DNA from 3 places in the Sinorhizobium garamanticum genome. Region 2 is predicted to be linked to each of the others. Evidence: riboswitches for the same ligand, from Rfam matches in the RefSeq annotation. Region 2 holds a riboswitch; each other region holds the start of a gene.

Region 1 (3,266 bases), 760 kb from region 2:
TGGCCCGCCGGCATCAAGGTCGACCAGCGCACCAAACTTGCGATCTTCCCTGTCGGCGGCGGGGCGTCCAACCATCAACCCCATCAGAGCCACGAACTGCTCGCCTCGGCTGCCATGGCAAACTTGATCGAGAATGCACGCAGCTCGTTCGACTACGTGGTCGTCGACCTCGCTCCGCTGGCGCCTGTCGTGGATGCGAAGGCCTTCGCTTCGCTTGCAGATGGTTTCATCTTCGTTGTCGAATGGGGAAAAACGCCGTCCCGACTGGTGCGCGACGTTCTGCATTCCGAGCCGCAGATCAATTCCAAGGTGCTCGGGGTTATCCTCAACAAGACCGACATGGATGAGCTTTCGAAGTACAGCGACTTCGGCGGTGTCGAGAAATATCGACATCGTTACGGCAAATACTATGTCGAGCATTCGATCAGCGGGGACCGCCCCGCAGCTTGAGCCGATGGGTGTCCGCATCTGCCATAGGTGGATGCGGATGCGGCCCCGCTCGATCTTTTCATTGTTCCATTGGATCAACAAAATGATCTACCGATTTGAAATTCCGCCGTTTTTGGCGAAACGCCCTACGACGGCTTTCGATCGACTCTGAAGATCCAGGCCAGCGCCATCAGTGCGACCACGCCCGCCAGAATGGCGAGTGCCAGGACATAGAACAGGAAAAATTCGAGCAGGCTCGGAACAAGCCGCAGCGCACGACCCAACACCGTCGGCGACCGACGCCAATCCGGCAGTTCGTCTCGGTTGAAAGCTTCCAAACGACGTGCAAGGAACTGCATATATCGCTGCCTTCGTGGAACCAGTCCATTAACCATGGACCAAAACATGTTGCGTCGCAACAGTGGCGACACCGGGGCGGCAGCTCGCATTCGACCTTGGGATACGGTGGTCCCATCACCACCAGCGGTGGAAGTGATGCACAGGCCCCCGTCCTGCGCCCACCGACAAGGTATTCGCTGCGGAAAGCGCAGCATGCAGGTAGGCCTTCGCCTCGCGCACCGCCTCCACCAAAGGCCGTCCGAGCGCGAGACCGGCAGCGATGGCCGCCGAAAGCGTGCAGCCTGTGCCGTGATCGTTGATCGTCTCGATCCGGGCAGCCGGGAGGCGGACAATCGCGTTGCCGTCAAAGAAGAGATCCGTTGCCTCGCTGCCTCGCCGATGACCGCCCTTGACCAGCACGGAACGGGCACCGGTCTTGAGAATGGCTTCGGCCTGCCGCGCCATCTCCGTTTCGTCCTCGGCGACGGAACGGCCGGTCAGCAATGCGGCCTCCGGCAGGTTCGGAGTGGCAACCAGTGCCAGCGGCAGGAGTTCATCTACCAGCGCCGCCACAGCATCCGGCCGCAGCAACCGGTCGCCGGAAGTCGCCACCATGACCGGATCGACAACGACCTGCTTACCGAAGCGGCGCAGTCCGTCGGCGATGGCGGCGATCGTCTCCCGGCGCGAGACCATGCCAATCTTGACGGCGGCGACGTTGAGATCGGAAAGGACCGCGTCGATCTGTGCCGTGACGATTTCCGGTGAAAGGTCGGCAACGGCGGCGACGCCCTTCGTATTTTGCGCCGTCACCGCGGTGATGACGCTGGCGCCATAGACACCGAGGGCGGAGAAAGTCTTGAGGTCAGCCTGAATGCCGGCCCCACCGCCGGAATCGGAGCCTGCGATGGTCAGCGCGATTGGCGTCATCGGATTTTCACCGTGACGACAGATAGAAACGAAAAAAGGCGCATCATGGTCGGTCTCCAGATTGGAACATCACGGAGATCCAGGAAATCGCGGAGAAGTGGCTAGAGCGCCTTCAAAGGCCCTGTTCCCGTTCCTACGCCGGCATAACCCGGATCAGGTTCAAGGGTCCGGCTCACCGCCATCTCAGCACCGCTCAGTGCTCCCCTCGGAATGTTGGCATTGTATCGGACAGCGGTGCCTATCTGTCAACGTGGTCGCCAGTCGGCTCGCCTGTGGTGTCTGCGAAGGCCTCATGAACCTCGTTGCGCGCGATCTCTGCGAGCGTGCCATCGCTAAATCGATACCGATCAAGGTGTCATGCAGTAGGACAATTGATACCGTTTCATCATGCCCTGTCAGACACGAAGGCTAGTGATGCCCTGCGCCCGATTGCGCGCAGGCGGTCAACGCCGAGACCGTCACGCGCACTTGCCGAGATGCCCGCCAGCACCGCCATCACATAGTCGGCGATCTCGTCCGCCCGGTCAGTCTCTCGCCGGGCGATGGCGTCGCGCACCACCTGCCGGCTGCGACGCCAGAGCGTCTTTGCCTTGTCGCAAGCGACGGCATCCGTACCGCCGCGCGCACCTTCGATAACCAGACAGCCAGTTGCTTCAGGATGTGCCGTATAGGACACCGCTGCTGCTTCGAACAGCGCCGCCAGCGCGTCGTCCAATGACTTTTCCGGCGCGAGCAAATGATCGAAGTCCAGGCCTTCCGTCTTCGCGTAGCGCTCCAGCGCACGCCCGTAGAGATCGGCCTTGCTGCCGAATGCGGCATAGAAGCTCGGCGGATTGATCCCGAGAGCTCCCGTCAGGTCCGTGAGGCTGACCGCATCATACCCCCGTTGATGGAACAGCGCCTGCGCCTTGCCCACGGCTTCGTCGACGTCAAAGGCTCGAGGTCGGCCGCGCGGTTTCACATTTTTTGTATCGCTCACTACAAAATTCCTTGCACTCGCCTTCCATTCCTTTTATGTAGCGCCTACTACATTTTCCTCAAGGAGACAAACATGGCGAATTTCAGTGGAAAGAAGATTTTGGTCATCGGCGGCAGCCGCGGCATCGGTGCGGCCATCGTCCGGCGTTTCGCCAATGAAGGGGCGACCGTTGCCTTCACCTATGCAGGGGCAACCGAGGCGGCAAAAGCACTGGCGTCGGAAACGGCCTCGACTGCGATCCAATCCGATGCCGCGGACCGGGACGCCGTCGTCAGGGTTGTGAGGAACCAAGGCGCGCTCGATGTACTCGTGGTGAACGCGGGAACCCTGGTGCTCGGCGATCCCCTGGACGTGGATGCGGATGCCGTCGACCGGATGATCGACGTGAATGTACGCGCACCCTATCACGCGGCGGTCGAAGCCGCGCGGCAGATGCCCGAGGGCGGCCGCATCATCATCGTCGGCTCGGTAAACGGTGACCGAATGCCCTTCGCCGGCGGTGCCGCTTACGCACTGACCAAGTCGGCCGTGCAGGGCATGGCCCGCGGTCTTGCCCGCGATTTCGGCGCCAGGGGCATAACCGTCAATG
Region 2 (3,266 bases):
AGACCGGACGGTCCCGAGCCGATAATGACGACCTGGGTTCGCATGGACCTCCTCCCCTCGAGCACGTCGCGCCCGCACCGAACTTGTCTTTTGTCAGGAAGTTTGCGCGCCGCCCGCGTCTGTCTCAATGGACATTTCAGCCAAGAAATTGCACTTATTGAACATTGACGCCGGGTGAGAACAATGAAGCGGGCGGTGCCGACATATGAGCTTTACGGCGAGGAGTCCGGAGAACGTCCGGATTTCTGGCTGCATTGCGAGACGATCCCCTCGCGCAGCCGCCTGCACCACTGGGAGATCGGCCTCCACCGCCATCAGAGCTTCTTTCAGATCCTGTACATCGCCGGGGGTTCGGGTGACGCCCTGTTCGGCGAGACGTCGCAAGCGATCTCTCCCCCGGCCGTAATCACCATTCCGCCCACCGTCAGCCATGGCTTCCGCTTTTCCCGCGACATCGACGGTTTTGTTTTCACAGTCCTTGCATCACACCTGCCGGCTGCCCCGGGCGGCCGCAGCAGGCTGGGCAAATGGCTGTCAATGGCTTGCCTGACGCCGCTCGGCGAAAGCGAAGACGGTCGCTACATCGCCGAGACCTTGCAGCGCCTGGCAGAGGAATGGCAAGCGCGGCGCAGCCACCGCACGGGCCTGCTCGACGCCTATCTCTCGACGGTACTGACGCTGACGGCGCGTCTCGCAGAAGCGCCGCGCATTGACGCAGCTGCCGCGGAAAGCGAGAACGAGCGCCGGATGGAGCGCTTCGACGCGCTGCTTCGACAGCACGTTCTTGCGCACCGGCCGGCCGCGTTTTACGCGCGAGAGCTCGGTCTGTCGCAAACCCATTTGAACCGCGTGGTCCGGGCGATGACCGGGCAGAGCGTACACGAGGTCATTGCTGAAAGGCTGTTGAACGCCGCGCGGCGCGAGCTCGTCTTCACGCGTGCGAGCGTCCAGGAGATCAGCTTCCGCCTCGGCTTTTCAGACGCGGCGTATTTCTCACGTTTCTTCGTGCGCCACATCGGGACCACGCCGCGGGCGTGGCGCATGGCGGAGCGGCAAAAGCTCGGCGTGTGACGGTACGCGCTGTCTCGTCGGGACGGTTGAGCAGGCAGCCTAAGACGCCGGCAATTCCTCGATCGAATCCACCCGATCCGGATAGAAGGCCATGTGGTCCTTGATTTCACGCACCGCCGCATGCGGGTTTTCATAGGTCCAGATGGCGTTTTTCGAGCGCTCGCCTCCTGGGGTAATGCTGTAATAGGACGCGTCGCCCTTGTAAGGGCAATGCGTCGAATGCTCGGTGCGTGCAAGCAGCGACATGTCGACGTCCTTGCGGGGAATATACTGCACCGGCGGATAGGACGCCTCGCGGAGCGTCAGTGCATCGCGCGTATCGGCAACGACGCGGCCGTCGAGCTTGACGACGACGCGCGCTGGGTTGTGGTCAATGGTGATCGGATGATCGGGCCCGGGAATTTTGAACGGCTTGTCTGACATGAGCGAACACCTTTCGATTTCATCCTTCCTACATAGGGTCAGGCCTCCCGCTTCCCAAGGGCGGCAGTGGGCCGCGCGGGCTTCACCCGGCCAAACGTCGAAAAAACAGGGTTGACGCAGCGGCGATATCGGTGACTATTTGCATCCATTCACCAGGGGGGTCCCGGCAAGGGGCTGAGATACTGCTAAAGCGCGCAGTGACCCGTTGAACCTGATCCAGTTCATACTGGCGTAGGGACGGTGCGGACGTGCGAAGGCCAGGATTCCGATTCTCCGTGATCCATCGGCGTAGCGTCTTTTCATCCTTCCGGCTTCAGAACTGGGTCTCCAACGCGAAAACTTTGGAGCCTCAAGATGAATGTTTTCAAGCCTCTCGCAGCGCCCTCGGTCACGCAGGGCCCTCTTCCGGCCTCGCAGAAAGTCTACAAGCCCGGCGAGATCCATCCAGATATCCGCGTGCCGATGCGCGAGATCGCGCTGCATCCGACCTCGGGCGAGCCGCCGGTCACCGTCTATGATTCCTCCGGCCCCTATACGGTGGAGGGCGCGAACATTCGCATCGAGGCGGGCCTGCCGCCGCTTCGCCGCGACTGGATCCTTGGACGCGGCGACGTCGACGTCTATCAGGGCCGCAGCGTCAAGGCGGAAGACAACGGCTTTGCGACCGGCGAGAAACTGACGCCCGAATTTCCCGTTCGCCATGAGCCGCTGCGCGCCAAGAGCGGACAGGCCGTTACCCAGCTTGCCTATGCCCGCGCGGGCATCATCACGCCGGAAATGGAATTCATCGCCATCCGCGAAAATCTCGGCCGCAAGGCGGCGAGGGAGGCGCTTCAGCGCGACGGTGAAAGCTTCGGTGCATCGGTTCCCGATTTCGTCACGCCGGAATTCGTTCGCCAGGAAGTCGCCGCCGGCAGGGCCATCATTCCGGCCAACATCAACCATCCGGAATCCGAGCCGATGATCATCGGCCGCAATTTCCTGGTAAAGATCAACGCCAACATCGGCAATTCCGCCGTCACCTCGTCGATGGCCGAGGAAGTCGAGAAGATGGTCTGGGCGACCCGCTGGGGCGCCGACACGGTGATGGACCTTTCGACCGGCCGCAACATCCACAACATTCGCGAATGGATCATCCGCAATTCGCCGGTGCCGATCGGCACGGTTCCGCTCTATCAGGCGCTCGAGAAGGTGAACGGCATCGCCGAGGATCTCACCTGGGAGGTCTATCGCGACACGCTGATCGAGCAGGCCGAGCAGGGAGTCGACTATTTCACCATCCATGCCGGCGTGCGGCTGCCCTACATCCCGCTGACGGTCGACCGCGTCACCGGCATCGTCTCGCGCGGCGGCTCGATCATGGCCAAGTGGTGCCTGCATCACCACCGCGAGAGCTTCCTCTACGAGCATTTCGAGGAGATCTGCGACATCTGCCGCGCCTATGACGTCTCCTTCTCGCTCGGCGATGGCCTGCGTCCCGGCTCGATCGCGGATGCCAACGATGCCGCGCAGTTCGCGGAGCTCGAAACGCTCGGGGGGCTCACGAAGATCGCCTGGGCGAAGGATTGCCAGGTGATGATCGAAGGGCCCGGCCACGTGCCGATGCACAAGATCAAGGAGAACATGGACAAACAGCTTTCCGTCTGCGGCGAGGCGCCCTTCTACACGCTCGGGCCGCTGACGACCGACATCGCGCCCGGTTACGACCACATCACGTCGGGCATCGGCGCGGCGATGATCGGCTGGTTCGGCACCGCCATGCTCTGCTACGT
Region 3 (3,266 bases), on a different replicon from region 2:
GCAGATAGTCGACGCGATAGGGATCGTCGCTCGGGCCAAGCCCCGCTTCCGCATAGGCCTGGGCCGTGTCAAAACCCTCGAAATCCGGCGCCTGGTGCAGGTAGCGCACCGTCGCCGAGGGATGACGGAAGATTTCCCCCGATTGCGGCTCGACGAGGCCGGCGGCCATCTTCATCAGCGTTGACTTGCCCGAGCCGTTGCGGCCGACAAGGCAGATGCGGTCGCCGGGCTCGACCTGCAGGTTGGCGCCGGCGAGCAGCGGCGCGCCGCCGAAGGTCAGAAAGATGTCATCGAGCTTCAGAATGGGTGGCGCCAAGATTTCAGGCTCCGGAAAGATCATAGGGACGGGCGAGAATGACCCCCCGGCCGGATTTCAAGGAAAAGCGGACCGGCCCCTCCGCAACGTTGGAAATGGTCCGGGACGAGCCGAAGGGCAAGGCGAAGCCGTCGAGCGGATAGCGCGCGTTTTCGATGGAAAGTCCGGAAAGCGCGTTGAGTCCGAGGATAGAGAAAAGGCTGCCTTTGGGAAGGTCGATCTCCTCAGAGCCCGGCAGCAAGGGATAGGCCTCCTCCTCGCCGGAGGTCATCAGCACCGGCAACCCCTCTTCGGCGATTGCCACGGCGCGCAGCAGATGCAGGAAGGCATGGTCGCTTCTGGTGCCGCCGAGGGCACCGGCGAAGATCAGCGATGTTGCACCCCGCGCGAGCGCCGCCTCGACCCCGATCTCGCCGTCGGTCGCGTTCTTGGCCGCCGGATGGCGCTCGCGCGGCACCTCGGCGAATGCGGCCAACAAAGCGTCGTCGGTCGAATCGAAGTCGCCGACCCAGAGCTCGGGAACGACACCGAGCGCCTTCGCATGGCGCATACCGCCGTCAGCCGCGATGAAGCGACTGCCGGAAAGCTGGCTCGCAAGCCGCTCGGTGCGGGTGAGCGTGCCGCCGAGAAGTATGGTGAAGGTCTGTTGGGCCATGGCAGAAGCCCATAGCGCAAAGGGACGACCAGATCACGATGATTTTCGGTCGAATCGACCCAAAATCATAACCGCGATCGATTCTAATGGGTTAGAGCGGGATGCGGGCGGAAAACCGCGCGCACTCATCCCGCTCTAAGGAAAAGGCCGAAAGCCATATTGCGGCAGCAAGGGTTGCGCTCTTCGGCGGCCCGATCGCTCGCGATCAGCTTTCCGACGGAGCTTCGCCGGGAAAAAGCATACCGGCATAAACGCCGGGCGTCGAATCCGCTATCTCCACTGCGCCGACGGTGCGGGCGTAAAAATCCGCAGGCCCGACGCCGCCGATGACAGCGTAGCCGTAACCAGCGGCGCGCATCGCGAGCAGGCTTTCGATAAGCAGTGCCTCGCCGATCCCCTGACCGCGCATAGCCTCGTCGACGCCTGTCGGCCCGAAGAAACCAAGCGCCGTCACGTCGTGGCAGGCGAAGCCGACGATCCGGTCCTCGTGAACGGCGACATGGATCCTGGTCGGCGTCGACGAGAAGGCGGCCTCCGCTTCCGCCGCCCAACCGGCGCCGAACCGTTCTTCGATCCAGCCGAGCACGATCCTGCGTTCCGCAGCCATCGCCCGGCGAATGCTGATGCCAGGATCGAGCCGGGAAGCACGCCTTTCAGGCAGGGCGTAGAGACGAACGAGCATGTCTGGCATGAGAATACCTCCCGCTACGGCGCCGCGTTCAATCAGACGCGCGGTGTCGCACTTTGAATTGCTGCATGTCTCCATCCTCAAATCAGCCAAGACTGAGGAAGCATGCGGTAGGCGAACAAACGTCGCCGACAATCGTTTGGACTAATAGCGCAGATGGCTTGGACGGCAAATGTTTCCGCCGAAACTCGGCTTGCCAGACCTGCCGCCGAAAGCTAAATCTTTTGCTGCTCTAACGGGGTGCCTTCGGTCCGATTGCGGAACCAAGGCTGAGAGGCTCACGCCAACCCGCGGAACCTGATCCGGCTCATACCGGCGGAGGGATTAGAAGCGATCGGACCGATGCGCCCTTTTCCCGCAACATCAACAAGAGGGGGAGAGAGGTGCCCGTCATGCCCATTTACACCAAATTGTTTCGCCGGCTGGCGATTACCGCGATTGTCGCAGCTTTGCCGTTCGGCGCCAGTGCCGCCGAAAAGACGCTGACGATCTACACCTATGAGAGTTTCATCAGTGAATGGGGGCCGGGCGCGAAAGTCGCCGAGGCTTTCGAGAAAACCTGCAGCTGCGACGTCAATTACGTCGGCGTCGCCGACGGCGTCGAACTCCTGACGCGACTGAAGCTCGAAGGCGAGCAGTCGAAGGCGGACATCGTGCTCGGCCTCGACACCAACCTCGTCGCGGAAGCCAAGGCGACGGGCTTCTTCGCCCCGCACGGTCTCGACACCGCGGCCTTGAAGGTCCCGGGCGGCTTCTCCGACGACACATTCGTTCCCTATGATTACGGCCATTTCGCCGTGATCTACGACACCGAGACGCTGCAGAACCCGCCGAAGAGCCTGAAGGAACTGGTCGAGGGCGATCCTTCGCAAAAGATCGTCATCGAGGATCCGCGCACCTCGACACCCGGCCTCGGGCTGCTGCTCTGGGTCAAATCGGTCTACGGCGATGAGGCGGCCGCCGCCTGGGCCAAGCTCAAGGACCGGGTGCTGACAGTGACCCCCGGCTGGTCGGAAGCCTACGGCCTCTTTACCAAGGGCGAAGCGCCGATGGTGCTGTCCTACACCACCTCTCCGGCCTACCACATGGTGTCGGAAAACACCGAACGCTATCAGGCCGCTCCCTTCGCCGAGGGCCACTACATCCAGATCGAAGTGGCCGGCGCAACAAAGAACGCCAAGGACCGGGAGCTTGCCAAGACGTTTCTGGCTTTCATGACCGGCCCGGAATTCCAGTCGATCATTCCGACGACCAACTGGATGATGCCGGTCGCGGCAACCAAGGAACCCCTGCCGGACGCTTTCGGCAAGCTCGTCACCCCGGAAAAGACATTCCTGATGTCTTCCGAGGAGGTCGCCGCCAACCGCAAGGCCTGGATCGACGAATGGCTGGCGGCCATGAGCAAGAACTGAGGCAGGCTTGTCCGGTGCGGTCGAAAGACGGATGACGATTGCCGCCGGGGCTTTCAGCCTCGGCGGCATTCTGCTGTTCGTCGCCCTCGCCATCGTCGCCCTCCTTGCCCAGTCTGGCGGCGGTTATGCCGGCGCCCCGTTCGACGCCTATGTCTGGCGCGTCACCCGCTTCACGCTCGTTCAGGCGAGCCTCTC

Evidence for each region. Region 2 has a riboswitch for thiamine pyrophosphate ahead of thiC (phosphomethylpyrimidine synthase ThiC). Riboswitches for the same ligand answer to the same signal wherever they lie in the genome.
Region 1: another riboswitch for thiamine pyrophosphate. It lies ahead of thiD (bifunctional hydroxymethylpyrimidine kinase/phosphomethylpyrimidine kinase); the one in region 2 lies ahead of thiC (phosphomethylpyrimidine synthase ThiC).
Region 3: another riboswitch for thiamine pyrophosphate. It lies ahead of thiB (thiamine ABC transporter substrate binding subunit); the one in region 2 lies ahead of thiC (phosphomethylpyrimidine synthase ThiC).

Annotation. Positions count from the first base shown of each region.
Region 1 is NZ_CP120374.1:422,201-425,466, forward strand. It holds gene PZN02_RS21885 (polysaccharide biosynthesis tyrosine autokinase) at 1-450, shown strand, start outside; gene PZN02_RS21890 (hypothetical protein) at 576-788, opposite strand; gene thiD (bifunctional hydroxymethylpyrimidine kinase/phosphomethylpyrimidine kinase) at 904-1,698, opposite strand; TPP riboswitch at 1,812-1,914, opposite strand; gene PZN02_RS21900 (TetR/AcrR family transcriptional regulator) at 2,084-2,677, opposite strand; gene bdcA (SDR family oxidoreductase) at 2,750-3,266, shown strand, end outside.
Region 2 is NZ_CP120374.1:1,655,221-1,658,486, reverse strand. It holds gene pobA (4-hydroxybenzoate 3-monooxygenase) at 1-44, opposite strand, end outside; gene PZN02_RS27575 (helix-turn-helix domain-containing protein) at 184-1,071, shown strand; gene PZN02_RS27570 (DUF427 domain-containing protein) at 1,111-1,494, opposite strand; TPP riboswitch at 1,639-1,750, shown strand; gene thiC (phosphomethylpyrimidine synthase ThiC) at 1,849-3,266, shown strand, end outside.
Region 3 is NZ_CP120373.1:1,439,553-1,442,818, reverse strand. It holds gene PZN02_RS06700 (ABC-F family ATP-binding cassette domain-containing protein) at 1-316, opposite strand, end outside; gene PZN02_RS06695 (thiamine diphosphokinase) at 321-971, opposite strand; gene PZN02_RS06690 (GNAT family N-acetyltransferase) at 1,177-1,662, opposite strand; TPP riboswitch at 1,886-2,000, shown strand; gene thiB (thiamine ABC transporter substrate binding subunit) at 2,052-3,071, shown strand; gene thiP (thiamine/thiamine pyrophosphate ABC transporter permease ThiP) at 3,103-3,266, shown strand, end outside.